Regions from separate parts of the Escherichia sp. MAL-1 genome, predicted to be linked through region 3. Evidence: predicted binding sites of a transcription regulator. Region 3 holds the regulator's gene; each other region holds the start of a gene.

What was found. Region 3 encodes sigma-54, which starts transcription at its own class of promoters, with help from an activator protein. Its sites were predicted from a motif close to GTTGGCACANNTTTCGCTNT; they were not measured.
Region 1: the regulator sigma-54 is predicted to act here: its motif matches at 4,402-4,421, upstream of glnK (P-II family nitrogen regulator).
Region 2: the regulator sigma-54 is predicted to act here: its motif matches at 4,858-4,877, upstream of glnA (glutamate--ammonia ligase).

Annotation. Positions count from the first base shown of each region.
Region 1 is NZ_CM129609.1:3,638,800-3,649,060, forward strand. Features, by position in the region: gene ACU8XX_RS18145 (DUF1428 domain-containing protein) at 1-277, opposite strand, end outside; RNA gene ffs (signal recognition particle sRNA small type) at 397-493, opposite strand; gene ACU8XX_RS18155 (MGMT family protein) at 656-967, shown strand; gene ACU8XX_RS18160 (YbaY family lipoprotein) at 998-1,570, opposite strand; gene tesB (acyl-CoA thioesterase II) at 1,788-2,648, shown strand; gene amtB (ammonium transporter AmtB) at 2,697-3,983, opposite strand; gene glnK (P-II family nitrogen regulator) at 4,013-4,351, opposite strand; gene ACU8XX_RS18180 (SmdB family multidrug efflux ABC transporter permease/ATP-binding protein) at 4,532-6,313, opposite strand; gene ACU8XX_RS18185 (SmdA family multidrug ABC transporter permease/ATP-binding protein) at 6,306-8,078, opposite strand; gene decR (DNA-binding transcriptional regulator DecR) at 8,108-8,566, opposite strand; gene cof (HMP-PP phosphatase) at 8,719-9,537, opposite strand; gene ACU8XX_RS18200 (SgrR family transcriptional regulator) at 9,637-10,261, shown strand, end outside.
Region 2 is NZ_CM129609.1:4,755,313-4,765,573, forward strand. Features, by position in the region: gene ACU8XX_RS23670 (aldose 1-epimerase) at 1-399, opposite strand, end outside; partial or broken gene ACU8XX_RS23675 (MFS transporter) at 389-940, opposite strand; one part of gene ACU8XX_RS23680 (IS1-like element IS1A family transposase) at 955-1,403, opposite strand; one part of gene ACU8XX_RS23680 (IS1-like element IS1A family transposase) at 1,403-1,652, opposite strand; partial or broken gene ACU8XX_RS23685 (hypothetical protein) at 1,709-1,828, opposite strand; gene ACU8XX_RS23690 (GntR family transcriptional regulator) at 1,836-2,546, opposite strand; gene typA (ribosome-dependent GTPase TypA) at 2,763-4,586, opposite strand; gene glnA (glutamate--ammonia ligase) at 4,959-6,368, shown strand; gene glnL (nitrogen regulation protein NR(II)) at 6,654-7,703, shown strand; gene glnG (nitrogen regulation protein NR(I)) at 7,715-9,124, shown strand; gene ACU8XX_RS23715 (YshB family small membrane protein) at 9,236-9,346, shown strand; gene hemN (oxygen-independent coproporphyrinogen III oxidase) at 9,536-10,261, opposite strand, start outside.
Region 3 is NZ_CM129609.1:525,601-535,861, reverse strand. Features, by position in the region: gene kdsC (3-deoxy-manno-octulosonate-8-phosphatase KdsC) at 1-318, shown strand, start outside; gene lptC (LPS export ABC transporter periplasmic protein LptC) at 315-890, shown strand; gene lptA (lipopolysaccharide ABC transporter substrate-binding protein LptA) at 859-1,416, shown strand; gene lptB (LPS export ABC transporter ATP-binding protein) at 1,423-2,148, shown strand; gene rpoN (RNA polymerase factor sigma-54) at 2,196-3,629, shown strand; gene hpf (ribosome hibernation promoting factor) at 3,652-3,939, shown strand; gene ptsN (PTS IIA-like nitrogen regulatory protein PtsN) at 4,057-4,548, shown strand; gene rapZ (RNase adapter RapZ) at 4,594-5,448, shown strand; gene npr (PTS phosphocarrier protein NPr) at 5,445-5,717, shown strand; gene yrbL (PhoP regulatory network protein YrbL) at 5,930-6,562, shown strand; gene mtgA (monofunctional biosynthetic peptidoglycan transglycosylase) at 6,559-7,287, opposite strand; gene elbB (isoprenoid biosynthesis glyoxalase ElbB) at 7,284-7,937, opposite strand; gene arcB (aerobic respiration two-component sensor histidine kinase ArcB) at 8,167-10,261, opposite strand, start outside.

The DNA.
Region 1 (10,261 bases), 1.8 Mb from region 3:
TCATCCGTGGGTCCGACATCATCTTTTGATTAGCAGCGTCGCGGACCTCTTTTGAAGGGTATTCAATCCAGCTAAAGACAACCTCTTCATTCTCTTCCGCTTTCACCGCCATACGAAAATCGGTCACTTTGCCATCCGGTACATCGCTGGCCCAGCATTCGACAATACGAAGCGCGCCAAACTCTTTAAACAATGGCGCAGCCTTAGCGGCCATTTCCCGATAGGCATCCTTTTTATCGGCAGGAACGGCAACCACAAAACCATCAACATACTTCATCAGACATACCTCCGAAGCGTACTGCGCAGCCAGACAATTCTTGCGACGTCAGTTATGGTTAAAGTTTAGCCATGTTGGGATTTTTTGACGAAACGGTGGGAGGCAGAAATGGGTGGGGGCCCTGCCAGCTACATCCCGGCACACGCGTCATCTGCCTTGGCTGCTTCCTTCCGGACCTGACCTGGTAAACAGAGTAGCGTTGCGGGAGAACCAACAGAGCCCCCATTGAGAGCGTTGAGAACCAACGCGCAGGCGCATTATCACTGCTGCCCCGGCTAATTGCAACCCATCGCGTGCCAGATGCTGGTTTCTTGCGCAATGCGACTTCACTCGGGCGTTTTTCCAGATTATGCTGAAAAATTACCTCAGGAAGAAAAGATGGAAAAAGAAGATTCATTTCCCCAACGCGTCTGGCAAATCGTCGCCGCTATTCCCGAAGGCTATGTCACCACTTACGGTGATGTGGCGAAACTGGCGGGATCGCCCCGCGCCGCGCGCCAGGTGGGCGGTGTGTTAAAGCGTCTCCCTGAAGGCAGCACCTTACCCTGGCACCGGGTGGTTAATCGCCACGGCACAATTTCGCTAACCGGACCGGATTTACAGCGTCAGCGACAGGCATTACTGGCAGAAGGTGTGATGGTATCGGGAAGCGGGCAAATCGACTTGCAGCGTTATCGCTGGAACTACTAACCCTCTCCGGGCGGAGAGGGTTAACGTCGCTTAATATTGCGTAGGAGCTGGAACTGCCGAAGACGGATTCACCTGAGTTGGTGAAGTCGAAGGTACGGTAGTCGTTGCGCCACCGCTGGCCTGAACCGGCACGGCGGTTTGCTGTACCGGCACCAATGTCAGGTCGGCTTTAGTTCCGCCCTGGTTGATCACCGGCTGAACGGTATCGGTGATAAATACCAGTTTGTCATTCACGGTAATCGCCGCACTCAACAGAATACGCGCGTTCGGCTGAACATCTGCCGGGTTAAATGGCAGAACAAAGCTGAATGGTGACTGTTTACCTTCAGTACGCACCGCTTTCTGCGCCAGCACTTTTGACGGTGCATCGGCTAACGACGCGTCAGAAAGTGTCACGGTCAGCACAGCATCAGGCGGCAGTGCGACTTTCTGACGGATCCAGACGGTACCGGAGACATTCGGTTGCTGGATAGCTGGTTGTTGTGTTGCTGAAATAGACGTATTTGCAGCCGGTGCTGGCGTCTGAATATCCGCGCTTTTATCTGCGCAAGCCGCCAACGCAATCGCAACCGCTAAACCACTGGCCATGTGCACGAGTTTCATTCATTTCTCCTTATTATCAATGCACCAGCGGGCTAACTTTCCTCGCCGGAAGAGTGGTTAACAAAATAGTAACGTCAACAAGTGTGGCACACATCACGCATTTCTGCCTGTAATTAGCCCGTAATTCAGACCATTGCACCCATCGGACCAGTAGCAAATTTGCGTTATACTCAACTCACTTTGGCTTGCTGCGGCAGCTTTGTTACTGGAGAGTTATATGAGTCAGGCGCTAAAAAATTTACTGACATTGTTAAATCTGGAAAAAATTGAGGAAGGACTCTTTCGCGGCCAGAGTGAAGATTTAGGTTTACGCCAGGTGTTTGGCGGCCAGGTCGTGGGTCAGGCCTTGTATGCTGCAAAAGAGACCGTCCCTGAAGAGCGGCTGGTACATTCGTTTCACAGCTACTTTCTTCGCCCTGGCGATAGTAAGAAGCCGATTATTTATGATGTCGAAACGCTGCGTGACGGTAACAGCTTCAGCGCCCGCCGGGTTGCTGCTATTCAAAACGGCAAACCGATTTTTTATATGACTGCCTCTTTCCAGGCACCAGAAGCGGGTTTCGAACATCAAAAAACAATGCCGTCCGCGCCAGCGCCTGATGGCCTACCTTCGGAAACGCAAATCGCCCAATCGCTGGCGCACCTGCTGCCGCCAGTGCTGAAAGATAAATTCATCTGCGATCGTCCGCTGGAAGTCCGTCCGGTGGAGTTTCATAACCCACTGAAAGGTCACGTCGCAGAACCACATCGTCAGGTGTGGATCCGCGCAAATGGTAGCGTGCCGGATGACCTGCGCGTTCATCAGTATCTGCTCGGTTACGCTTCTGATCTTAACTTCCTGCCGGTAGCTCTACAGCCGCACGGCATCGGTTTTCTCGAACCGGGGATTCAGATTGCCACCATTGACCATTCCATGTGGTTCCATCGCCCGTTTAATTTGAATGAATGGCTGCTGTATAGCGTGGAGAGCACCTCGGCGTCCAGCGCACGTGGCTTTGTGCGCGGTGAGTTTTATACCCAAGACGGCGTACTGGTTGCCTCGACCGTTCAGGAAGGGGTGATGCGTAATCACAATTAAAAAAATAGCCGGAGGTGAAAACCGTCCGGCTGTTTTTTGCAGTGCTTGTTACGCGTTATAGGCATTCTCGCCGTGGCTGTTGACATCCAGCCCTTCTCGCTCCTGCTCTTCCGGTACACGCAGACCAACCGTCAGATCCGCCAATTTGTAGCCGATAAATGCCACAACACCGGACCAGACGATCGTAATGGCGATGCTTTCCAGCTGTACCAGCAACTGATGGCCCATCGTCACACCTTCAGCGAAGCCCACGCCGCCCAGCGAGCTGGCGGCAAAAATCCCGGTCATGATACAGCCGACAATGCCACAAACGCCGTGCACACCGAAGACATCGCAGGGATCATCCACCCGCAGCAAGCGTTTGAGCATGGTAACGCCCCACAAGCCCGCCAGACCAGCTACCACGCCGATAATCAACGCGCCGCCAACCCCAATGTAGCCGCAGGCTGGCGTCACGCCGACCAGACCGGCAATCGCGCCAGAACACGCCCCCAGCAGTGAAGGCTTACCACGCAGCGCCCATTCACCGAAGATCCAGCCAAGAATTGCCGCCGCCGTTGCGACCACAGTATTCACAAATGCCAGTGCCGCGATTTCATTCGCCGTGCCCGCTGACCCGGCGTTAAAGCCAAACCAACCGATATAGAGAATGGCAGTCCCGGTGAAGACCATCGGCAGGTTGTGCGGTTTAAACGCCTCTTTACCGAAGCCCACGCGTTTTCCTATCAGATACGCGCCCACCAGACCGGCGATTGCGGCGTTAATGTGCACCACGGTGCCACCCGCGAAATCCAGCGCACCGTGAGAAGCCAGCAAACCACCGCCCCACACCATATGCGCAATCGGAATGTAAGAGAGCGTCAGCCATACCACCACGAAAATCAACACAGCTGAGAAGCGGATTCGTTCCGCCAGCGCCCCAACTATCAAGCCGACGGTAATGCAGGCAAACGATCCCTGAAACGCCACGTGGATATACTGATAAATGCTGCCCATCACCGCCGTCAGTTCGATGTTTTTCAGCATCAACCAGTTAATGTTGCCGAAGAAGTTGTTGCCCTCACCAAACGCCAGCGAGTAACCGTAAACCACCCAGAGAATACAGACCAGTGCAAATGTCACCGTCACCTGCGTCAGCATCGACAGCACGTTTTTGCCGCGAATCAACCCACCGTAAAACAGGGCAATCCCCGGAATAGTCATAAACAGCACCAGCGCAGTACAAATCATCATAAACGCATTGTCGGCTTTATCGGCCACCGCAGGTGCAGCCATTACCAGTCCCGGAAGCATCGCCAGTGAAGCAAGCCCAGTTTTTATCGTCGCTATCTTCATTTTTCGTTCCTGTTGCTGTGTGCCAGAGATTACAGCGCCGCTTCGTCGGCTTCGCCGGTACGAATACGAATGACGCGTTGCAATTCAGCGACGAAGATTTTGCCGTCGCCAATTTTTCCGGTGTAAGCCGCCTTACTGACGATATCGATCACTTCATCGAGTTGGTCATCAGCAATCGCCACATCAATTTTTACTTTTGGCAGGAAATTGACGCTGTATTCCGCCCCCCGGTACAGCTCGGCATGCCCTTTCTGACGCCCGAAACCTTTCACTTCGGTGACGGTCAGGCCCTGAATACCAATGGAAGATAACGCTTCACGAACGTCTTCCAGCTTGAATGGTTTGATTATCACGGTCACCAGCTTCATAGATCCCCTCCGGTCAGAATTCGGTAATGGTTCTGCTACACGAAGAAGGTATTGCAAGCGGTGTGCCAGAAATGAAAAACGAGAAAGAGAGCAGGAAGTTAAGAAGTTTGAAAATGAAAACGCACTATGACAGTGCACAGTGCGTTACATTTTTGCACCAACGATGAAATATTGCGCTATTCAGGCGCTCAATGATTCCTCTTCACGCACGCTGGCTGCCAGCTCTTCGCCCGCAAGTTGCAGTTGATACATCTGCCAGTAGCGTCCCTGGGCCGCCAGCAGTTGCTGGTGAGTGCCCTGCTCCACGGCTTGCCCACGATGAAGCACCAGAATGGTGTCGGCATCAACAATGGTCGATAAGCGGTGAGCAATCACTACCAGCGTGGTATGTTCACGCACCGCCGCCAGAGCATGTTGAATCGCCTGTTCAGTACCGGAGTCAATGCTGGCGGTTGCCTCATCAAGGATCAGGATTTGCGGCGTCTCGACCAGCACGCGCGCCAGTGCCAGCAGTTGCTTTTGCCCAACTGAGAGATTATTCCCCTGCTCGCCCAGCGGCGTGTAAATACCGTCGCTCATGCTACGCGCCAGCTCCGCCAGTTGCACGGTTTCCAGCGCCTGCCAGACGCGTTCTTCGGAGATATCCCGCCCCAGCGTCACGTTGGCGAGGAAGGTATCCGCCAGCACCACCGGATCTTGCTGCACCATTGCCACGCCCTGGCGCAGCGCGCTGTGACTTAGCGAACTTAATGGACGACCATCAAGGCGAATCTCACCTTCCGTTAGCGGGTAATAGCCCATCAATAAACTGGCGAGGGTGCTTTTGCCACTGCCGGTATGCCCGACCAGCGCCACAAAATTGCGCGAAGGCACAGAGAGATTAATGTTCTTTAGCACCAGATTGTTATCGCGATAAGCAAATGACACGTTATCGACTTCGATGGTGCCGCTCTGTAAAGGGCGATCATCATTGCCATATTGCTGGCGCGGTCCGTCCATCAGCTCAAACACGCGCTCACCAGCAACAACAGCCTGTTGCAGCATCGCCTGCTGCGTGGTCAGTTCGATTAAGGGTTCGTTAAGTCGCCCAAGATAGCTGATAAACGCATACAACACGCCCACTTCAATGGTGCCGCTGGCGGAGAAGCCAAACAGCATCAACAAGCCACAAAGAATGAGCGATGAAAACAGACTCAGCAGCGGACGCAGCAGAAAACCGTCGAGGCGCAGGGTTTGCATCCTCGCCATATAGTGTGAACGACTGGCCTCCCCCATACGTTCGCCAAATCGCGCCTGCTGACGAAACTGCTGGATAACGCTCATGCCATTGATGATTTCGTTAAAGCCGTCGTTGATATCCGCCAGATAGGCGCGCACACGACGGACAATCGGCGTGCTGTAACGCTGGTATATCACCATTACCACCAGCACCACCGGGAAAATCATTATCGCCACCAGTGCCATTCGCCAGTCGAGGCTGAACATCGCCACCAGCATCGCGCCCACCAGCGCGGCACTGCGCAGGACAGTTGCCACTACGGTAACGTAGAGATCGCGGATCACTTCAGTGTCATTAGTGACGCGGGAAATCACCTGCCCGACGGGTTGGGTATCAAACTCGCTTAATGGCTGGCGTAACGCAGCATCCATCACGTCGGTACGCAACTGTTGCACTACGCCTACTGCCGCCCGATTAAACAGCAGCGACTGCGCGTAATGTAGCCCGGCGGCAAACAGTTGCAGCCCAACATACGCCGCAGCCAGCCCTGCAACCACTTTCAACGGCAGGTTATTTTTCGCTACCATATTGTCGATAAAATAGCTGATAAGCAGCGGCCCACTGACTTCTGCCGCCGCCGCAACCCACATCATCAGGACCGCAATCCCCAGCGGTTTACGCCACGGTGAACCGTACGCTAACAGGCGCTTGAGAGTCGGCCACAGTTGGCTAAAACTACGCATCGACGGCCTCCTCGCGATTTTCCGGAGCGTCGTCGAGCGCCGCCTCCAGTTGTTGATAGCGATACATATCGCGATACCAGCCGCTTTGTTGTGCCAGCACATCATGATTGCCACGCTGGGCGATATGTCCGTGCTGCATCACAATAATTTCACTGGCTTCCGTCAGTGCAGAAAGGCGATGGGCACTGATGATTACCGTTCTTCCCTGCCCCCACTGACGCAGGTTATGCAGGATCTGGTGCTCAGTGCGTCCGTCCACCGCCGAAAGCGCATCATCAAGGATGAGGATTTCCGCGTTGACTAATAACGCACGAGCAATGGAGATACGCTGTTTTTGCCCGCCGGAAAGCATCACACCGCGCTCGCCCACCTCTGTATCGTAACCTTGCGGTAGACGCAAAATATCGTCATGTACGCTGGCTAACCGCGCGACATGCTCAATCTCTTGCTGGGTGGCATTCGGGCAACCCAGCGCGATGTTATTCGCCACAGTGTCAGAAAAAAGGAATGGCGTCTGGCTAACTACCGCCAGGCGGCTACGCCAGCTATCGAGTTGTAACTTCGTCAGAGGAATATCATGAAAGCGAATATCCCCCTCGCTGACGTCGAAATGACGCTGAATGAGCGACAACAGGGTACTTTTGCCGGAACCAGTCGGCCCGCAGATACCCAGCATCTGACCGGGTTTCAGGGCGAAATTAACGTTTTCCAGCGCAGGATGGTCAGTCTGCGGATACGTGAACTGGTGAATATTTACATCCAGTTCGCCACGCCCTTCCGGCACGGGTTCGCTACCATCGTTCACCACCGGCGCTTCCGCCAGCATCGCGCGAATACGGCTGTACGCAGCACTACCACGTTCCACAATGTTAAACATCCATGCCAGCGCCAGCATTGGCCAAATCATCAGACCTAAATACATCATAAAACTGGTGAGCTGGCCCAGCGTTAAACTGCCCTGCACCACCATCCAACTACCGCCGCCAATCGCCAGCAAGTTCGCCATACCAATCGCGATATAGATGGTCGGGTCGAAACGAGCATCAATACGCGCCACCCGCATGTTTTTTTTGCCGGTATCTTCGGCATCCGCGGCAAATAACGCCGACTGGCGATCTTCCAGACCAAAGGCTTTGATCATGCGGATACTGGTGAGGCTTTCCTGGGTGCGGTCATTAAGACTGGAAAACGCCGCCTGTGCCAGCTTAAAGCGTTCATGCAAAGCATCGCCGTTGCGCTTAATCATGATCGCCATCACTGGCATCGGTAACAGGGCAAATAAGGTCAACTGCCAGCTAATTTGCGTAGACATCATAATCAACACAGCGCAGCCCATTACCAGTGAATCCACCAGCGTCAGCACCCCTTCTCCGGCGGCAAACACGACGCGATCGACGTCATTAGTCGCACGAGCCATGAGGTCACCCGTGCGATGACGCAGGTAAAACTCAGGATGCTGCCGGCTTAGCTGACGGTAATAATCTTCACGCAGTTCAACAGCCAGTTGATAAGACGCACCAAACAGCAATACGCGCCAGACGTAACGCAGGAGATAAACCACAACGGCAATCAGCACCATGGTGGCGATCCACATCAGGATCTGCCCGGTAGTAAAGTGTTGTTCTGTCACGCCATCGACAACAATACCAACCACTTTTGGTGGAACCAGTTGCAGCATCGCGATAATGACAAGCAAGGCGACAGCCCCGAGATAGCGACGCCATTCCCGACGGAAATACCAGCTTAATTGAGCAAATAATCGCACGCGTTGTGTCCTGACCTGATTCTGGATATTTATTCGATGGGTAAAGAAGTGGTGTATTTAATCTGTTCCATCGCGAAGCTGGAAGTGACGTCCGACAGCCCCGGCACGCTGTTTACCAGACGCTTATAAAACTCGTCGTAGCGTTTCATGTCGGCAACCTGGACGCGCATCAGATAATCGTATTCACCAGCCATGCGCCAGAACCCCAGCACTTCTGGCATTTCGGTAACCACCGTGACAAAGCGGCAATACCATTCGCTGCTGTGATGTTGCGTTTTTATCAGCACAAAAGCGGTCAGGCCGAGGCCTATTTTTTCCGGATCCAGCAGGGCGACTTTGCCGATAAGGATACCGTCGTCCTCCAGCCGTTTCAGGCGCTTCCAGCAAGGGGTGGTTGTCAGATTAACGGCTTCAGCCAGTGCCTGCAAAGAGAGGGTGCAATCCTGCTGCAGTAAGGCCAGCAGCTTACGGTCAATTTTATCTAACATAGCCCTTCCACAGAGAATTTTTTTCTCTTTTAATTCTATTTTAAAGGTGAAATCACGACAATTTATTCTGTGCGGTTTAAACACCACGGCACAAAATGACAAATTCAACGCAAAAAAAACCGGGCAATTGCCCGGTGCTGGAAGGGATCTCGTTATTCGGGGGAATAAGGTAGATGTGGATAGTCCAGCCAGTGCGTCAAATAGTGAGAGACAGCCTGATTTCGGCAATGTCCAATCACCGGTAAATGCGGGAGCTCCGCGCGCAGTTGCGGCATCGCATTGCCCATAATAAATCCGCTACCGACGCTGCCTAACATTTCGCGATCGTTCATCGCATCACCAAAGGCCATGCAATCGCGCAACGATAAACCTAAATGTTGGGTCAGCACCGTCAATGCAGCGCCTTTATTGCAGCCCACCGGCAGCACTTCGAGGCAATCCGTGGCGGAAAAACACAAATGTGCACGCTCGCCTAATGCTTCGTATAGCTGGATCTGCAAGCGTGTAAGATCGTCGTGATCGCCACAGAAGCAGATCTTGGTGACGCTGCCGAGTGGCATTTTTTTGACATCGATTATCTGATAACGAAAACCGCTATAGACAAATGCCTGCAACAACGCAGGGATCTCTTTCCCGGTAAACCAACCGTCGTCATTGAAGATATGCATGCTGGCTCGGGTATCCCATTGCTGATACAGCACCAGCTCCGCGACATCCGCAGGTAAATCATCACGATGTAAAAGTTCACCTTCCAGAGAATGCACGCGCGTTCCGTTGCCGGTAATCAAATATGCATCCAGCGATAGCGCCCCGAGAATATGCTGCATCTCCAGCGCATGACGCCCCGTGGCAAAAGTGAGGGTAATGTCGCGTTCACGCAGTCGCGCCAAAGTAGAGAGGGTTTTCTCACCTAAATGATGGTCAGGCATCAATAAAGTGCCATCCATATCAAATGCTGCCAGACGAGCCATTTCTTTCTCCACTCTGTGACACGGTTAATGGTGATTGAGTATCACCTGATATATACGGAAGTAATAGTGAATAGTGAAATAATATTGTTCCGGGTTTATATGCGATTGCTCAACCGTCTTAACCAGTATCAACGTCTGTGGCAACCTTCAGCCGGAAAGCCGCAAATCGTCACCGTCAGCGAACTGGCCGAACGCTGTTTTTGCAGCGAACGCCATGTTCGTACGCTGTTGCGTCAGGCACAGGAGGCGGGATGGCTGGAGTGGCAGGCGCAGTCAGGACGCGGAAAGCGCGGACAATTACGCTTTCTGGTCACGCCGGAATCGCTACGCAATGCGATGATGGAACAGGCACTGGAAACCGGAAAGCAGCAAGATGTGCTGGAGCTGGCGCAACTGGCCCCAGGTGAGCTGCGCACTCTGTTACAGCCGTTTATGGGCGGACAATGGCAAAACGATACACCCACGTTGCGTATTCCCTACTATCGCCCGCTCGAACCGCTACAACCAGGCTTTTTGCCCGGCCGTGCCGAGCAGCATCTCGCCGGGCAGATATTTTCCGGCCTGACCCGCTTCGATAATAATACTCAGCGCCCGATTGGCGATTTAGCGCATCACTGGGAAACCTCTACTGACGGGTTACGCTGGGACTTTTATCTTCGTTCAACCCTACACTGGCATAACGGCGATGCAGTAAAAGCCTCACACTTACACCAGCGATTATTGA
Region 2 (10,261 bases), 700 kb from region 3:
TGAAGCCAGGGGCATACGTAAAGTCAGGGAATCTGCTGTTTTGTCGATGATTTCCCACGTTGAGTAACAAGCCATACCATGCAACGCATGTGGTGGTTTATTGGCGGGTAAAGAATAACATTGCCCACCAGCATTCAGCGTCGCATTCCCCAGTCGCCCTGCCCACGGCACCATTGGGAAACAGCCATACTGAAAAGCTCTGCGCTGCGGCTGCCATTGGCGTAATACTTCAGAACCAAATGCCTTTAACGAGGTTATCCTGGCACCATCATGCGGATAAATCTGCAGGTGAATATTGCCTTTTTCCAGCGTCACTAACTCTCCTACAGGCCCAGGCCATGGCGCGTCAAACGCCTGTTGTAGCGCCAGGTAATGCTCGTTTTTTCGTTCAGTTTTCATGAGATTGTTCCCTGATGTAGCGGTAAGAAGCGGTTTCTTGTTCATCGGTCGGCTCAATCAGCCAGACGCAAACAAAGGAAAGAACTGAGACAGCAAATAAAAACAGAGCGACATACCACGGTTTTCCTCCCCCTAGCGCCAGCAAACTTGAGGCGATAAGGGGGCTTAGTCCGCCAAGAATCGCGGAAAATTGATAAGCAAAAGAAAGGCCGGTATATCGTACTTTGGTACCGAACATGCGGGTGAAAAGTGTTGGCTGCACGGCAAACATCATCGTCGGACCTAAGTTGTAGCCGAGGATCATACTGCACCAGATGATGAGCGTACTTTTGCTATCCAGTAATAAGAAGAAAGGAAACGCGAACAGGACACAAAATCCTGCTCCCGACAAATACAGACTTTTTTGACCTATACGATCTGATAACCATCCAACCAATGGACAACTGAAAATACCGATCGCCGAGGCAATCAACATACCCGTCAGGGGAATATCTCGCGACAATGCTAATTGGCTGGAAATATAGACAATACCAAAGGCGTGGTAATGACTCCAACTTATTGATAGTGTTTTATGTTCAGATAATGCCCGATGACTTTGTCATGCAGCTCCACCGATTTTGAGAACGACAGCGACTTCCGTCCCAGCCGTGCCAGGTGCTGCCTCAGATTCAGGTTATGCCGCTCAATTCGCTGCGTATATCGCTTGCTGATTACGTGCAGCTTTCCCTTCAGGCGGGATTCATACAGCGGCCAGCCATCCGTCATCCATATCACCACGTCAAAGGGTGACAGCAGGCTCATAAGACGCCCCAGCGTCGCCATAGTGCGTTCACCGAATACGTGCGCAACAACCGTCTTCCGGAGCCTGTCATACGCGTAAAACAGCCAGCGCTGGCGCGATTTAGCCCCGACATAGCCCCACTGTTCGTCCATTTCCGCGCAGACGATGACGTCACTGCCCGGCTGTATGCGCGAGGTTACCGACTGCGGCCTGAGTTTTTTAAGTGACGTAAAATCGTGTTGAGGCCAACGCCCATAATGCGGGCTGTTGCCCGGCATCCAACGCCATTCATGGCCATATCAATGATTTTCTGGTGCGTACCGGGTTGAGAAGCGGTGTAAGTGAACTGCAGTTGCCATGTTTTACGGCAGTGAGAGCAGAGATAGCGCTGATGTCCGGCGGTGCTTTTGCCGTTACGCACCACCCCGTCAGTAGCTGAACAGGAGGGACAGCTGATAGAAACAGAAGCCACTGGAGCACCTCAAAAACACCATCATACACTAAATCAGTAAGTTGGCAGCATCACCGTAAATCAGCAGGCAATACTCTTTCCAGCCGCATATTTAAATGAAAGGCATAGGCATGTAAATAAAGAGGAAGAGTATCGACACGTTGTAGAATCTTTCTTGCGTTATTTATTGTCACCATAAAACACCTACAGATTAATGATGAGGTCTACGGCCTCAAATCGCCAATATTCAATATCTATCTGGACAATATTGCCTTGCTGGTCGGCGCGATGCTTTTCAATTAAGATCGCTGGCATACCCGCAGAACCGCCAAGATACTTGCTGATATCGCCCGGCATTCTGACGGGTTTGAAAATCAATTTTTTTACTACCGTCTCTTTTTGGTAGCACTTTTCCCAGACTGCAGAAAATGAGTGGTTTTCAAGTTGTTCAATAAAACCCGGAGCAACTTCAGGATTAATATATGTTTCGTGATAGAAAACTTTATGTCCTTCCAACGCCCCCCAGCCGGTGATGCGATAGAGTTCAGTTGATGGCGTCACTGCAATCAGTGGCGCGAGCGTCTCGGGAATATCGCTGGTACGGCTTTTCTCGGTAAACCCCCAGGAAGGTTCCCGCCCTTGCTCAATTGCGGCCCGCTGAAAGCTCGCCGACAGCTCCGGGCTGTAATTAAATCGCGGCTGAGTCACGAACCACCCTTTACGATCCTTACGGAAGATTTTGGATTCTGCCTCGAGGTTCAGCAACGCCTGGCGCAGCGTCATACGTTTAATGCCCAGCAGCTCTCCCAGCTCTCTTTCTGAAGGGAGTTTTCCACCCGGCGTAGTGATGCCATCTTTTAACCACCGATCCAGTTTCTCTTTTGCATTTTCTACGGTGGATTGATTTCCCGTCATTGTTTAATCCTTTTGGTTTAAACCAGATGAGGCATCTTACGCTTACGCCAAAAAAGAAAGCAATTAACGGCGTATGACTTTGCAGATAATTGTGACAAAGCTCTCTATTGACGTAACCACAGACTTATAAGGGAGATACTCGCATTGCTGAGTGCTCACGACAGGCAAAAAAAAACCTGCCATCGCTGGCAGGTTTTTTATGACTAAAAAACGAAATTAATCGTCTTTCGGTGCGCGGTTGGCGCGACGACGATCGTTTTCCGTCAGGTGACGTTTACGAATACGGATAGAGGTCGGGGTCACTTCTACCAGTTCGTCATCATCGATGAACTCCAGAGCTTGTTCCAGAGTCATGCGGATAGGCGGAACCAGAACAACGGCTTCGTCAGTACCGGAAGCACGCATGTTGGTCAGTTTCTTACCGGTCAGGCAGTTTACAGTCAGGTCGTTAGAGCGGCTATGAATACCGATAATCTGACCTTCGTAAACTTCTGCACCGTGACCGAGGAACAGCTTACCGCGATCCTGCAGACCGAACAGCGCGAACGCGACCGCTTTACCCTGACCGTTAGAGATCAGTACGCCGTTCTGACGCTGACCCACTTCACCCGGACGTACGTCGTCGTAGTGGCTGAAGGTGGAGTACAGCAGACCAGTACCGGAAGTCATGGTCATGAACTCAGAACGGAAGCCAATCAGACCACGGCTTGGGATCACGTAGTCGAGACGTACGCGGCCTTTACCGTCTGGATTCATGTTTTTCAGGTCGCCTTTACGTTCGCCCAGCGCCTGCATTACAGAACCCTGATGCTGTTCTTCAACGTCCAGAGTCACGTTTTCATACGGCTCTTGTTTACGACCGTCGATTTCACGGAAGATAACTTTCGGACGGGATACCGCCAGTTCGAAACCTTCACGACGCATGTTTTCGATCAGAACAGACAGGTGCAGTTCGCCACGACCAGAAACGCGGAACGCATCGGCGTCTTCGGTTTCTTCTACGCGCAGCGCAACGTTGTGTACCAGTTCTTTGTTCAGACGATCCAGGATCTGACGAGACGTTACGAACTTACCTTCTTTACCGCAGAACGGCGAGGTGTTAACGCAGAAGAACATAGAAACGGTCGGCTCATCAACGGAGAGTGCCGGCAGCGCTTCAACGTTTTGCGTGTCGCAAACGGTGTCAGAAATGTTCAGTTCGCCAAGGCCCGTGATCGCAACGATATCGCCAGCTTCCGCCAGATCGGTTTCGATACGTTCCAGACCGAGGTGGCCCAGCACTTTACCGACTTTCGCGTTGCGGGTTTTGCCTTCGCTATCGATGATAGTGACCTGCTGGTTCGGCTTCACTTTACCGCGCTTGATGCGGCCAATGCCGATAACGCCAACATAGCTGTTGTAATCGAGCTGAGAAATCTGCATCTGGAACGGACCGTCAAGGTCAACGTCCGGCGCAGGAACGTGATCAACAATCGCCTGATACAGCGGGGTCATGTCTTCCGCCATATCTTCGTGGTCCAGACCCGCGATACCGTTCAGCGCAGAAGCGTAAACGATCGGGAAGTCCAGCTGCTCGTCGGTCGCGTCGAGGTTAACGAACAGATCGAATACCTGATCCACAACCCAATCAGGACGCGCGCCAGGGCGGTCAACTTTGTTGATAACAACAATCGGCTTCAGGCCGTAAGCAAACGCTTTTTTGGTTACGAAGCGCGTTTGCGGCATCGGGCCGTCAAATGCGTCAACCACCAGCAGCACTGAGTCTACCATGGACATTACACGTTCAACTTCACCACCGAAGTCGGCGTGCCCCGGGGTATCAACGATGTTGATACGGTAATCATTCCATTTGATAGCGGTGTTTTTCGCGAGGATGGTAATCCCACGCTCTTTCTCCAAATCGTTGGAGTCCATCACGCGCTCTTGGGTTTCGGCACGAGAGTCGAACGTACCGGATTGTTGGAGCAGCTTGTCTACCAGGGTGGTTTTACCATGGTCTACGTGCGCGATGATGGCGATATTACGCAATTTTTCGATCACAACTTTGCCTCAGGCATTAGAAATAGCGCGTTATTGTACACGGATTAATCGCACTACAAAACAGGATCACAAACATCCTCCGCAAACAAGTATTGCAGAGTCCCTTTGTGATCGCTTTCACGGAGCATAAAAAGGGTTATCCAAAGGTCATTGCACCAACATGGTGCTTAATGTTTCCATTGAAGCACTATATTGGTGCAACATTCACATCGTGGTGCAGCCCTTTTGCACGATGGTGCGCATGATAACGCCTTTTAGGGGCAATTTAAAAGTTGGCACAGATTTCGCTTTATCTTTTTTACGGCGACACGGCCAAAATAATTGCAGATTTCGTTACCACGACGACCATGACCAATCCAGGAGAGTTAAAGTATGTCCGCTGAACACGTACTGACGATGCTGAACGAGCACGAAGTGAAGTTTGTTGATTTGCGCTTCACCGATACTAAAGGTAAAGAACAGCACGTCACTATCCCTGCTCATCAGGTGAATGCTGAATTCTTCGAAGAAGGCAAAATGTTTGACGGCTCCTCGATTGGCGGCTGGAAAGGCATTAACGAGTCCGACATGGTGCTGATGCCAGACGCATCCACCGCAGTGATTGACCCGTTCTTCGCCGACTCCACCCTGATTATCCGTTGCGACATCCTTGAACCTGGCACCCTGCAAGGCTATGACCGTGACCCGCGCTCCATTGCGAAGCGCGCCGAAGATTACCTGCGTTCCACTGGCATTGCCGACACCGTACTGTTCGGGCCAGAACCTGAATTCTTCCTGTTCGATGACATCCGTTTCGGATCATCTATCTCCGGTTCTCACGTTGCTATCGACGATATCGAAGGCGCATGGAACTCCTCCACCCAATATGAAGGTGGTAACAAAGGTCACCGTCCGGCAGTGAAAGGCGGTTACTTCCCGGTTCCGCCGGTAGACTCTGCTCAGGATATTCGTTCTGAAATGTGTCTGGTGATGGAACAGATGGGCCTGGTGGTTGAAGCCCATCACCACGAAGTAGCGACTGCTGGTCAGAACGAAGTGGCTACCCGCTTCAATACCATGACCAAAAAAGCTGACGAAATTCAGATCTACAAATATGTTGTGCACAACGTAGCGCACCGCTTCGGTAAAACCGCGACCTTTATGCCAAAACCGATGTTCGGTGATAACGGCTCCGGTATGCACTGCCACATGTCTCTGTCTAAAAACGGCGTTAACCTGTTCGCAGGCGACAAATACGCAGGTCTGTCTGAGCAGGCGCTGTACTACATTGGCGGCGTAATCAAACACGCTAAAGCGATTAACGCCCTGGCAAACCCGACCACCAACTCTTATAAGCGTCTGGTCCCGGGCTATGAAGCACCGGTAATGCTGGCTTACTCTGCGCGTAACCGTTCTGCGTCTATCCGTATTCCGGTGGTTTCTTCTCCGAAAGCACGTCGTATCGAAGTACGTTTCCCGGATCCGGCAGCTAACCCGTACCTGTGCTTTGCTGCCCTGCTGATGGCCGGTCTTGATGGTATCAAGAACAAGATCCATCCGGGCGAAGCCATGGACAAAAACCTGTATGACCTGCCGCCAGAAGAAGCGAAAGAGATCCCACAGGTTGCAGGCTCTCTGGAAGAAGCACTGAACGAACTGGATCTGGACCGCGAGTTCCTGAAAGCCGGTGGCGTGTTCACTGACGAAGCAATTGATGCGTACATCGCACTGCGTCGCGAAGAAGATGACCGCGTGCGTATGACTCCGCATCCGGTAGAGTTTGAGCTGTACTACAGCGTCTAAGTGTTTTAGTTGCCGTGGAAACTTTTCGCCTGTCTCTGGCAGGCCTGGGATCGGTGGCAAGCACATCACGCCGGATGCGACGCAAATGCGTCTTATCCGGCCTACACGGTGATGATGTGGTAGGCCGGAGCAGGTGAGTCGCTCTCCAACGTGAAGTTTGTCAGCTATCTGTAGCCCATCTCTGCATGGGCTTTTTTCTCCGTCAATTCTCTGATGCTTCGCGCTTTTTATCCGTAAAAAGCTATAATGCACTAAAATGGTGCAACCTGTTCAGGAGACTGCTTTATGGCAACAGGCACGCAGCCCGATGCTGGGCAGATCCTCAACTCGCTGATTAACAGTATTTTGTTAATCGATGACAACCTGGCGATCCATTACGCCAACCCCGCCGCGCAACAACTGCTCGCCCAAAGCTCCCGCAAATTGTTTGGTACACCGTTACCGGAACTGTTGAGCTACTTCTCATTAAATATCGAGCTGATGCAAGAAAGTCTGGAGGCGGGGCAAGGTTTTACCGATAACGAAGTGACGCTGGTCATCGACGGGCGCTCGCATATCCTTTCTGTGACGGCCCAGCGTATGCCGGACGGCATGATCCTGCTGGAGATGGCTCCGATGGATAACCAGCGCCGCTTAAGTCAGGAACAGCTACAGCACGCCCAGCAGGTTGCTGCCCGTGATTTAGTGCGCGGCCTGGCACATGAGATTAAAAATCCGCTTGGCGGTTTACGTGGCGCGGCGCAGCTGCTCAGCAAAGCGTTACCTGACCCATCACTACTCGAATATACCAAAGTGATTATCGAACAGGCGGACCGGCTGCGAAATCTGGTCGACCGTCTGTTGGGGCCGCAGCTGCCCGGTACGCGCGTTACCGAAAGTATTCACAAAGTGGCTGAACGCGTGGTAACGCTGGTGTCGATGGAACTGCCGGACAACGTGCGGTTGATTCGTGATTACGATCCCAGCCTGCCGGAACTGGCGCACGACCCGGATCAAATTGAACAGGTCTTGCTGAATATTGTGCGCAATGCGCTACAGGCGCTGGGGCCGGAAGGCGGTGAAATCATTCTGCGTACCCGCACCGCGTTTCAACTGACCTTACACGGCGAGCGCTACCGGCTGGCGGCGCGGATTGATGTGGAAGATAACGGGCCGGGCATTCCGCCTCATTTGCAGGATACGCTGTTTTACCCGATGGTCAGCGGCCGCGAAGGTGGCACCGGGCTTGGCTTATCCATCGCTCGTAATTTGATTGATCAGCATTCAGGCAAAATTGAATTTACCAGTTGGCCAGGGCATACCGAGTTCTCGGTTTACCTGCCTATCAGGAAATAAAGGTGACGTTTATGCAACGAGGGATAGTCTGGGTAGTCGATGACGATAGTTCCATCCGTTGGGTGCTTGAACGTGCGCTCGCTGGAGCGGGTTTAACCTGTACGACATTTGAGAACGGCGCGGAAGTACTGGAGGCGCTGGCGAGCAAAACGCCGGATGTGCTGCTTTCAGATATCCGTATGCCGGGAATGGACGGGCTGGCGCTGCTCAAGCAGATTAAACAGCGCCATCCAATGCTTCCGGTCATCATTATGACCGCACATTCCGATCTGGATGCTGCCGTCAGCGCCTATCAACAAGGGGCGTTTGATTATCTGCCCAAACCGTTTGATATCGACGAAGCAGTGGCGCTGGTTGAGCGCGCTATCAGTCATTACCAGGAACAGCAGCAGCCGCGTAATATTCAGCTTAACGGCCCAACGACCGATATCATCGGCGAAGCGCCAGCCATGCAGGACGTGTTCCGTATTATCGGTCGGCTTTCGCGTTCTTCTATTAGCGTGCTGATTAACGGCGAATCCGGCACCGGTAAAGAACTGGTCGCTCATGCCCTGCATCGCCACAGTCCGCGCGCCAAAGCGCCGTTTATCGCGCTGAATATGGCAGCTATCCCAAAAGATTTGATCGAATCAGAACTGTTTGGCCACGAGAAAGGCGCGTTTACTGGCGCGAATACCATTCGTCAGGGGCGTTTTGAACAGGCCGATGGCGGTACATTATTCCTCGACGAAATTGGTGATATGCCGCTGGATGTGCAGACGCGTTTGCTGCGCGTGCTGGCAGACGGTCAGTTTTACCGCGTTGGCGGCTATGCGCCGGTGAAAGTGGATGTGCGGATTATCGCTGCCACTCACCAGAATCTCGAACAGCGAGTGCAGGAAGGTAAGTTCCGTGAGGATCTGTTCCACCGCCTGAACGTTATCCGCGTTCATCTGCCGCCGCTGCGCGAACGTCGGGAAGATATTCCCCGTCTGGCGCGCCATTTTTTACAGGTTGCCGCGCACGAACTGGGCGTAGAAGCGAAGTTACTGCATCCGGAAACCGAAGCTGCTCTGACGCGTCTGGCGTGGCCAGGCAACGTGCGCCAGCTGGAAAACACCTGCCGCTGGCTAACGGTGATGGCCGCCGGGCAGGAAGTGTTGATTCAGGATTTGCCCGGCGAACTGTTTGAATCAACGGTTGCGGAGAGTACTTCGCAAATGCAACCGGACAGTTGGGCGACGCTTCTTGCGCAGTGGGCAGACAGAGCGCTGCGTTCCGGTCATCAAAATCTGCTTTCCGAAGCGCAGCCAGAGCTGGAGCGGACGTTACTGACGACCGCGTTGCGACATACGCAGGGGCATAAACAGGAAGCGGCGCGGCTACTCGGCTGGGGCCGCAACACCCTGACGCGTAAGTTAAAAGAGCTGGGGATGGAGTGATTCACAGCTTGTGTGTAAAGATTGATTATTGAGCGCAAATTGCTGGTATTTTACGCTTTACTGTTCCGATAAGTTCAGTATGATCTTGCCCGGAAAACGGGGAGAGTCATTATGCTGGAATCAATAATTAATCTGGTATCGAGTGGCGCAGTTGACAGCCACACACCGCAAACTGCCGTTGCTGCCGTGCTGTGTGCCGCAATGATTGGGCTGTTTAGTTGAGTTTCAGATTGCTGATGAAGTGCTCTTTGTTCATGCCGGATGCGGCGTGAACGCCTTATCCGGCCTACAAAAGCAATATTTTCAACAGGTTTTGTAGGCCTGATAAGCGTAGCGCATCAGGCAATCTTGTTCTCAGCACATTGATGGCGCTTTCGTTTTCTACTTTGTAAACGAAGCGCCATTCACTATTTAAATCACCCGTGAGAACTGCTGCATCCGCGCTTTCTGGCGCAGATAGGTATCAAAGCACATGCAAATGTTGCGGATCAGCAAGCGACCTTTCGCCGTCACCTGTATTCCCTTCTCATCCACATCCACCAGCCCATCTTTTGCTAACGGGGCGAGCAGCTTGAGATCTTCCGCAAAGTAATCAGCGAAGTGCAAATCCCACTGTTTCTCAATAGGGGCGTAATCCAGACGGAAGTTGCAGATGAGCGACTTAATCACATCGCGGCGAATACAGTCATCACGCGTTAGCGCAATACCACGCCACAGCGCATTGCCTTGTTCATCCACTTGCTGATAGTACTGCTTCAACTCTTTCTGGTTCTGCGCGTAGCAGTCGCCAATCATGCTGATGGCGGAAACGCCCATCCCCAGCAGATCGGTATCGCCCTGAGTGGTGTAGCCCTGGAAGTTACGATGCAGCACGCCTTCACGCTGGGCCACCGCCAGCTCGTCATCCGGACGGGCAAAGTGATCCATACCGATAAACTGATAGCCCGATTGCGTCAGGAAGGCGATGGTTTCCTGCAGGATATCGAGTTTTTGCTGCGGACTCGGCAGGTCAGCATCTTTGATTTTGCGCTGAGCAGCAAAAATGGTCGGCAGATGCGCGTAGTTAAAGACACTCAGACGATCGGGGTTCAGCTCCGCCACACGTTTCAGGGTAAAGGCGAAACTCTCCGGCGTCTG
Region 3 (10,261 bases):
GAAGATCGTTGTGCCACATTGGGGATCACTCACTTGTATCAGGGGCAGTCAAACAAACTGATCGCCTTTAGCGATCTGCTGGAAAAACTGGCGATTGCCCCGGAAAATGTGGCTTATGTCGGCGATGATCTCATCGACTGGCCGGTAATGGAAAAAGTGGGTTTAAGCGTCGCCGTGGCCGATGCGCATCCACTGTTGATCCCGCGCGCCGATTACGTGACGCGCATTGCTGGCGGTCGTGGCGCAGTGCGCGAAGTTTGCGACTTATTACTCCTGGCGCAGGGCAAACTGGATGAAGCCAAAGGGCAATCGATATGAGTAAAGCCAGACGTTGGGTTATCATTGTGCTATCACTGGCGGTTCTGGTGATGATCGGCATTAATATGGCCGAAAAAGACGATACCGCCCAGGTGGTCGTCAACAACAATGATCCCACCTATAAAAGCGAGCATACGGACACGCTCGTCTATAACCCAGAAGGGGCACTAAGCTATCGATTGATTGCTCAACACGTTGAATATTATTCCGATCAGGCCGTTTCGTGGTTTACGCAGCCGGTACTTACCACGTTTGATAAGGATAAAATCCCGACATGGTCCGTAAAAGCAGATAAAGCCAAGCTGACCAATGACCGGATGCTCTATTTATATGGACACGTTGAAGTCAACGCACTTGTGCCGGACTCTCAACTTCGCAGAATCACGACGGATAACGCGCAGATCAATCTGGTGACGCAGGATGTTACCTCTGAAGACCTCGTCACGTTATACGGAACAACATTTAACTCCAGCGGTCTGAAAATGCGCGGCAACTTACGCAGCAAGAACGCCGAGCTGATTGAAAAGGTTAGAACATCCTATGAAATTCAAAACAAACAAACTCAGCCTTAATCTTGTGCTTGCCAGCTCACTTCTGGCCGCCAGCATTCCGGCATTTGCCGTAACCGGAGACACTGATCAGCCGATCCACATTGAATCGGACCAGCAATCTCTTGATATGCAAGGCAACGTGGTTACCTTTACCGGTAATGTCATCGTCACCCAGGGCACCATCAAAATTAATGCCGACAAAGTGGTCGTTACCCGTCCGGGCGGCGAACAAGGTAAAGAAGTGATTGACGGCTACGGTAAACCGGCAACGTTCTACCAGATGCAGGACAACGGTAAACCCGTTGAAGGTCACGCTTCCCAGATGCACTACGAACTGGCAAAAGATTTTGTCGTTCTGACGGGTAATGCTTATCTGCAGCAGGTCGATAGCAACATTAAGGGCGATAAGATCACTTACCTGGTGAAAGAGCAGAAAATGCAGGCTTTCAGCGACAAAGGCAAGCGCGTAACCACCGTTCTGGTGCCGTCGCAGCTGCAGGATAAAAACAACAAAGGCCAGACCCCGGCACAGAAGAAGGGTAATTAATTCGTTATGGCAACATTAACTGCAAAGAACCTTGCAAAAGCCTATAAAGGCCGTCGCGTGGTAGAAGACGTCAGCCTGACCGTCAACTCCGGGGAAATCGTCGGTCTGCTGGGGCCAAACGGTGCCGGTAAGACCACCACTTTCTACATGGTTGTAGGCATTGTGCCGCGCGATGCGGGCAACATCATTATTGATGATGACGATATCAGTCTGCTGCCACTGCATGCACGCGCGCGCCGCGGTATCGGCTATCTGCCACAGGAAGCCTCCATTTTCCGTCGCCTCAGCGTTTACGATAACCTGATGGCGGTACTGCAAATTCGTGACGACTTGTCTGCTGAACAACGTGAAGACCGCGCGAACGAGCTGATGGAAGAGTTTCACATTGAGCACCTGCGTGACAGCATGGGGCAGTCACTCTCCGGGGGTGAACGTCGCCGTGTAGAAATTGCCCGCGCACTGGCTGCGAATCCGAAATTTATTCTGCTCGACGAACCGTTTGCCGGGGTTGACCCGATCTCGGTTATCGACATTAAACGCATCATTGAGCACCTGCGCGACAGCGGCCTGGGCGTGCTGATCACTGACCACAACGTGCGTGAAACACTGGCGGTTTGTGAACGCGCTTATATCGTCAGTCAGGGGCATTTGATCGCCCACGGCACGCCTACAGAAATCTTACAAGACGAACACGTTAAGCGTGTATACCTTGGGGAAGACTTCAGACTCTGATAGGGTAGAAGTTTGCGACGTTTTAGCAGGAGAGTACGATTCTGAACATGAAGCAAGGTTTGCAACTCAGGCTTAGCCAACAACTGGCGATGACGCCACAGCTCCAACAGGCAATTCGTCTGTTGCAGTTGTCGACGCTGGAACTTCAGCAGGAGCTACAGCAGGCGCTGGAGAGTAATCCGCTGCTTGAGCAAATCGACACTCATGAAGAAATCGACACCCGCGAAACGCAAGACAGTGAAACGCTGGACACCGCCGACGCGCTCGAACAAAAAGAGATGCCGGAAGAGCTGCCGCTCGATGCCAGTTGGGACACCATTTACACCGCTGGTACACCATCCGGCACCAGCGGTGACTACATTGACGATGAGCTGCCGGTCTATCAGGGCGAAACGACGCAGACCTTGCAGGATTACCTGATGTGGCAGGTCGAGCTGACACCGTTTTCCGACACTGACCGCGCTATTGCTACCTCTATCGTCGATGCCGTTGATGACACCGGTTATCTGACTGTCCCGCTGGAAGATATTCTCGAAAGTATGGGCGATGAAGAGATCGACATCGACGAGGTTGAAGCCGTCCTTAAGCGGATCCAACGGTTTGATCCGGTCGGTGTAGCGGCAAAAGATCTGCGTGACTGCCTGCTAATCCAACTCTCCCAATTCGATAAAACCACGCCGTGGCTGGAAGAGGCCAGATTGATCATTAGCGATCATCTCGATCTGTTAGCCAATCACGACTTCCGCACTTTAATGCGCGTCACGCGTCTGAAAGAAGATGTGCTGAAAGAAGCCGTCAATCTGATCCAGTCGCTCGATCCGCGCCCCGGGCAGTCGATCCAGACTGGCGAACCTGAGTATGTCATTCCAGATGTGCTGGTGCGTAAGCATAACGGTCACTGGACAGTAGAACTCAACAGTGACAGCATTCCGCGTCTGCAAATCAACCAGCACTACGCCTCGATGTGCAATAACGCTCGCAATGATGGTGACAGCCAGTTTATCCGCAGCAATCTGCAGGATGCCAAATGGTTGATCAAGAGTCTGGAAAGCCGTAACGATACGCTACTGCGCGTGAGTCGCTGTATCGTTGAACAGCAGCAAGCCTTCTTTGAGCAAGGCGAAGAATATATGAAACCGATGGTACTGGCCGATATCGCCCAGGCTGTCGAAATGCATGAATCGACGATATCTCGCGTGACCACGCAAAAATACCTGCATAGTCCACGAGGCATTTTTGAACTGAAGTATTTCTTTTCCAGTCACGTCAATACCGAGGGCGGCGGCGAAGCTTCCTCCACGGCGATTCGTGCGCTGGTGAAGAAATTAATCGCGGCGGAAAACCCAGCGAAACCGTTGAGCGACAGCAAGTTAACCTCTTTGCTGTCGGAACAAGGTATCATGGTGGCACGCCGCACTGTTGCGAAGTACCGAGAGTCTTTATCCATTCCGCCGTCAAACCAGCGTAAACAACTCGTTTGACCCAACCGATAAGGAAGACACTATGCAGCTCAACATTACCGGAAATAACGTCGAGATCACCGAGGCACTGCGCGAATTTGTTACAGCCAAATTTGCCAAACTTGAGCAATATTTTGACCGAATCAACCAGGTCTATGTTGTTCTGAAAGTGGAGAAAGTCACCCACACCTCAGATGCAACACTGCATGTAAACGGTGGTGAAATTCATGCCAGCGCGGAAGGTCAGGACATGTACGCTGCCATTGATGGCTTAATTGATAAGCTGGCACGCCAGTTGACCAAACATAAAGATAAACTGAAACAACACTAATTGTCCGGGCAATTAGCATGTGCATGGCGGCCTGTTGTGCGGCACAACGGGCCATTTGTACGGTTAATGCTCCGAGCCTGTTCCACTGTTTGAGTGGGCAGGTTCTTAGGTGAAATTATGACAAATAATGATACAACTCTACAGCTTAGCAGTGTTCTTAACAGGGAATGTACGCGAAGCCGCGTCCACTGTCAGAGCAAAAAACGCGCCCTGGAAATCATCAGCGAGCTGGCGGCGAAACAACTTAGCCTGCCGCCTCAGGTGGTTTTTGAAGCTATCCTGACGCGGGAAAAAATGGGCAGTACCGGTATCGGCAATGGTATTGCAATTCCGCATGGCAAACTGGAAGAAGATACTCTGCGTGCCGTTGGCGTTTTCGTTCAGCTCGAAACGCCTATAGCTTTCGATGCCATCGACAACCAACCGGTGGACTTACTTTTTGCCCTGCTGGTGCCGGCAGACCAAACTAAAACGCACCTGCATACTCTGTCGCTGGTGGCGAAACGTCTGGCGGACAAAACCATCTGCCGCCGTTTACGCGCAGCCCAGAGCGATGAAGAGCTATATCAAATCATTACGGATACCGAAGGTACTCCGGATGAAGCGTAGTTATTCGGTAATGTCTCTTTTAGACGTTGTGAGGAGAAACAGTACATGGTACTGATGATCGTCAGCGGACGTTCAGGTTCAGGTAAATCTGTCGCCCTGCGTGCGCTGGAAGATATGGGTTTTTACTGCGTGGATAACCTTCCCGTAGTGTTGTTACCTGATCTGGCTCGAACCCTGGCCGATCGCGAGATTTCTGCCGCCGTCAGCATTGATGTTCGTAATATGCCGGAGTCACCAGAAATATTCGAACAGGCGATGAGTAACCTGCCTGACGCTTTCTCACCGCAACTACTGTTCCTGGATGCCGACCGTAATACCTTAATTCGTCGTTACAGTGACACGCGCCGACTGCATCCGCTTTCCAGCAAAAACCTGTCGCTGGAAAGTGCTATCGACAAAGAAAGCGATCTGCTGGAGCCTCTGCGTTCGCGAGCGGATCTGATTGTCGATACCTCAGAAATGTCCGTTCACGAGCTGGCTGAAATGCTGCGTACCCGTCTGCTGGGTAAACGTGAACGCGAACTGACAATGGTCTTTGAGTCTTTCGGCTTCAAACACGGTATCCCTATCGATGCAGATTACGTCTTTGACGTGCGCTTCTTGCCGAACCCGCACTGGGATCCGAAACTGCGTCCAATGACAGGTCTTGATAAGCCTGTCGCCGCGTTCCTCGACCGCCACACAGAAGTACACAATTTTATCTACCAGACGCGAAGCTATCTTGAGCTATGGTTACCTATGCTGGAAACCAACAACCGTAGCTACCTGACGGTCGCCATTGGTTGTACCGGCGGGAAGCACCGTTCGGTGTATATTGCAGAGCAACTGGCTGACTACTTCCGCTCGCGCGGTAAAAACGTCCAGTCACGCCATCGTACGCTGGAAAAACGTAAACCATGACCGTCAAGCAAACTGTTGAAATCACAAACAAGCTGGGCATGCATGCCCGGCCTGCAATGAAGCTGTTTGAATTAATGCAGGGTTTTGACGCTGAAGTGCTGTTACGTAATGACGAAGGCACCGAGGCTGAAGCCAACAGCGTTATTGCGCTGCTGATGTTGGATTCTGCCAAAGGACGGCAGATTGAAGTTGAAGCGACCGGTCCACAAGAAGAGGAAGCACTGGCCGCCGTTATCGCCCTCTTTAACTCTGGTTTTGATGAAGATTAATCTTCATCACTTTGACATTCAAATCCCTTCAAGCTCCCCCGGCAATAAGAAAAGCGCGTACTGAAATCGTTCTCAATCAACGTCATTTGTACATTTTGTGCGCTTTTCACTTTCAGAAGAACCTTAAGAAAACCTTAAGAAGCATTGTTTAGGTTTTGTTTAAGTTAATCGACCATACTGGAGATCGTCAGAAAATATTTCCAGGAGATGGCATGATTCGCTTATCTGAACAAAGTCCCCTGGGCACCGGAAGACATCGGAAATGTTATGCGCATCCGGAAGATGCCCAACGCTGTATCAAGATTGTCTACCATCGTGGCGATGGTGGCGATAAAGAGATCCGCCGTGAGTTAAAGTATTACGCGCATCTTGGTCGTCGGTTAAAAGACTGGAGTGGAATACCGCGCTATCACGGTACCGTTGAGACGGATTGCGGAACCGGTTATGTCTACGATGTGATTGCCGATTTCGACGGCAAGCCCTCCATTACGCTGACCGAATTTGCTGAACAATGCCGTTACGAAGAAGACGTTGCACAACTGCGCCAGTTACTGAAACAGCTGAAGCGTTATTTGCAGGATAACCGTATCGTGACGATGTCGCTGAAGCCGCAGAATATCCTCTGTCATCGCATCAGTGAGTCAGAGGTTATCCCCGTCGTCTGCGACAACATTGGTGAAAGCACATTGATTCCACTGGCAACCTGGTCGAAGTGGTGTTGTCTGCGTAAGCAAGAGCGGTTATGGAAACGATTTATCGCCCAACCGGCGCTGGCTATTGCCCTGCAGAAAGATCTGCAACCTCGTGAGAGCAAAACGCTGGCCCTCACTTCGCGCGAAGCTTAATCCAGCTGGTGTTGTTGCATAAACGGCTCACCGCCTAACTGATACATCTGCCGTAAAATCCACGCCTGACGGCTATGCACGTAGCCCGATGGCGCGGAGACTTTGAAACGACGTGGATTAGGTAATACAGCTGCCAGTAATGCAGCTTCCGATCGGGTAAGTTTGCTCGCGGGTTTGTGGAAATAACGTTGTGCCGCAGCTTCGACGCCAAACACACCGTCGCCAAATTCGGCGATATTCAGGTAAACCGTCAGGATACGCTTTTTGCTCCAGACCGTTTCTATCCCCAGCGTTAATCCAGCTTCCAGCCCTTTTCGTACCCAGCTACGCCCATCCCATAAAAAGAGATTTTTGGCTGTCTGCTGAGAAATCGTTGATGCACCGCGAATACGGTTTTCATTGCGCTCGTTGTGCGCCAGGGCTTTCTCAATGGAAGCGACATCAAAGCCCCAGTGCTCAGGAAATTTCTGATCTTCTGCGGCAATCACCGCCAGTCCCATCCATGGCGAGATTTGATCCATACTGACCCAGTCAGAATGTGCCACGTAACGAAAATTGCCATGCAGCCAGGCGCTGACCTGTCGCTCGACCATTACCGCTGAGAAGGGAACAGGCGCAACGCTAAACAACGCGATGCCCCCGCCCCAGAAAACGGCGAGGACAACCATTAACCGCAAAAGAAAACGGCGAACGAAACTAAACACCGTTAAGCGGCTTTTACTCATTCAGCCAGAACCAGCACGCGGGATACCAGCTTATCAATGCCGCTCGCCGCTTCTGCAATGTTCTGCGCCAGCATATATGCTGGGGTGGTGACAATCTTATTGTCTTCATCAACCACGATATCATCGACAGGACAGGGCACATGCTCCGCGCCCATCTCTTCCAGCACTTCTGCGGTATCGATATCAGTACCGATGGTCAAACGCAGCGGGAAATCGAAAATTTTCGGCAGCATCGCCGGGGCAATACACATAAAACCAAGCGGTTTTCCGGCCTGATGCATCGCTTGTGCCAGCGCCTTTAATTCACGGTCAACGGTGCATTCGCTACCAAGACTGGCAAAATTGCTTAAATTCTTCGCCGCGCCAAACCCCCCCGGCACAATCAACGCATCCAGTTCAGCGGCATCGGCCTGGGCCAGAGGACGGATTTCACCGCGCGTTATTCGTGCCGCTTCAATCAGCACATTGCGCGTTTCCGTCATCGCCTCGCCAGTTAAATGGTTGATAACATCAACCTGCTGCTTATCCGGTGCAAAGCAGACCGCCTGCGCACCGCTGCGTGAAATAGCTAACAACGTCAACACCGCTTCATGAATTTCAGAACCGTCATAGACGCCGCATCCGCTCAGAATTACGCCAATTTTCTTCATTGTGATCATCCTTTCGCAATTGACTGAAACACATTAATTTTTTTAATAAAAATGGTACGCATCACACATTTAACTGATTCATGTAACAAATCATTTAAGTTTTGCTATCTTAACTGCGTGCGGCCTGAAAAACAGTGCTGTGCCCTTGTAACTCATCATAATAATTTACGGCGCAGCCAAGTTTTCCCTGGTGTTGGCGCAGTATTCGCGCACCCCGGTCTAGCCGGGGTCATTTTTTAGTGGCTTTTGCCACCCACGCTTTCAGCACTTCTACGTCGTGACGCCACTCTTCTTTCATCTCTTCAATCCATTCACCGACGTTATCTTCCCAGGCCGGAAGGTCAGGAGACTGAATTTGCTGACCCAGCTGTTGCAGATGGCGTAACCCCACTGACCCCGCCGCACCTTTAATTTTATGTCCTTCCTCAACAATGCCTTTTTTATCCTGCGCCGTCAGATTCGACTCCAGCACGCTGACATAGCCCGGCATCATCTTCTCAAACACCGCTAACCCGTCGGTGATCAGCTTCGGTCCTACAAGTTCGAGATACTGTTCCAGCATGGGAATATCGAGCAATGCTTCTGATTTACTGTTCTCTTCTGTCGTCACCGTACTCTCCTCATCATCCTGGGTATCCCAGAATTTCTTGATCATCGCGGTTAGCGCCGGAACAGAAAGCGGCTTACTCAGCACATCATCCATTCCAGCATTGAGGTACTCTTGTTTGTCTTTCAGCACGTTAGCGGTTAAGGCCACCAGCGGCGGTAAATCCTCGCGCGGATAACGTTTCGTCAGTTCACGAGAGATATCCAGCCCGGTCATATCTGGCAACTGAATATCCAGCAACACCAGGTCGTATTCGCCCGGTTTAAACATCTCCAGCGCCGCCTTGCCGGTCATGGCGACATCAACGCTGTTACCTAATTTTTCCAGCACAGAACGCGCAACAATCACGTTCAGTTCAATGTCTTCCACCAGCAGCACATTCAGCGCCGGTAAAGGCATATCGTCTTCATCAAACGCATCATCGACCTCTTCTGCTACCGACGGTGCGTGGATCGTCAACGTAAAGGTTGAACCTTTGCCCTGTTCGCTGGTAACCGTAATATCGCCGCCCATATTTTTCGCCAGACGACGAGAAACGGCCAGACCAATACCGGTGCCGGTGGCAGGTTTACCGCCATGACTGTCTTTCACCTGGTAATACATGGCGAAAATTTTATCCAGCTCATCCTGCGGAATGCCGATACCAGAGTCTTCCACTTCAAAATGCAGCATATCGCCTTCATCGTAGCGCACGCGCACGGTAACCTGGCCTTGCTGGGTGAATTTGACGGCGTTACTGATGAGGTTCCACAGGATCTGCCGTAAACGCGTCCCGTCGGTAATGACCTGATGCGGTAATGGCAGCGTCGGCTCCAGGTTAAAGCGCAATCCTTTTTGTTGCGCCTGCAATGCGGAGAGATTTTCCAGATCGGCAAGGAAGCTGGTGAAATCAACCGGTTGATTATCAAGCTGGACCTTGCGCCGTTCCATCTTATCCATGTCGATAATATCGTTAAAGATATTCCCCAGCGTGACGGCCGAAACATGGATGGTCTTGAGATATTTTTCCTGCTCGGCGGTGAGTTCGGTATCCAGCAGAATGCGGCTCAGACCGACGATACCGTTCAGCGGTGTACGCAATTCGTGACTGATGGTGGAGATAAACGTCGTTTTGTCGCGGCTGGCCCGTTCAAGCGCATCCTGATACCGCTTACGCTCGGTAATGTCGCGACCAAAGCCCATCAAACCGTGACGTTTACCCACGCGGTCGTAGTACGGCACTTTACGGATTTCAAAGCAGGCTTTGCGCCCGTCCGGGTAATCCAGCCACTGTTCATAGGTCAGTGACACATTATGACGGAACACTTTTTCATCGGTTTCAATGACTTTTGCGGCGGCTTCCGGTGAGTAAACATCAGCAGGTTTCAGGTGAATCAGTTGTTTTTCGCTTTTTCCGGTCAGCAGCTCCATCGCGCGGTTACAGCCGGAAAACTCTTTATCTTCGTTACGATAAAAAACCAGGTCGGGTGAAGCATCAAGGAAGGAACGTAAGAATGAGGATTGCTGCTCGAGCTGAATTTGTGTCTCTTCGCGCTCTTTGATTTCAATTTTCAGTTGGCCGAAGGTTTCCTGCAGTTCTGCTTCCGCTTTTTCACGAACGGCAATTTCCTGATTTAGCTGGGCAATATTATCTTTTAACTGAACGTTGAGGCTCAAATCGCGCTCGCGCATCTCCTCCAGTTTTTGCACCAGCCGTGACAGACGTTGTCGTGACTCC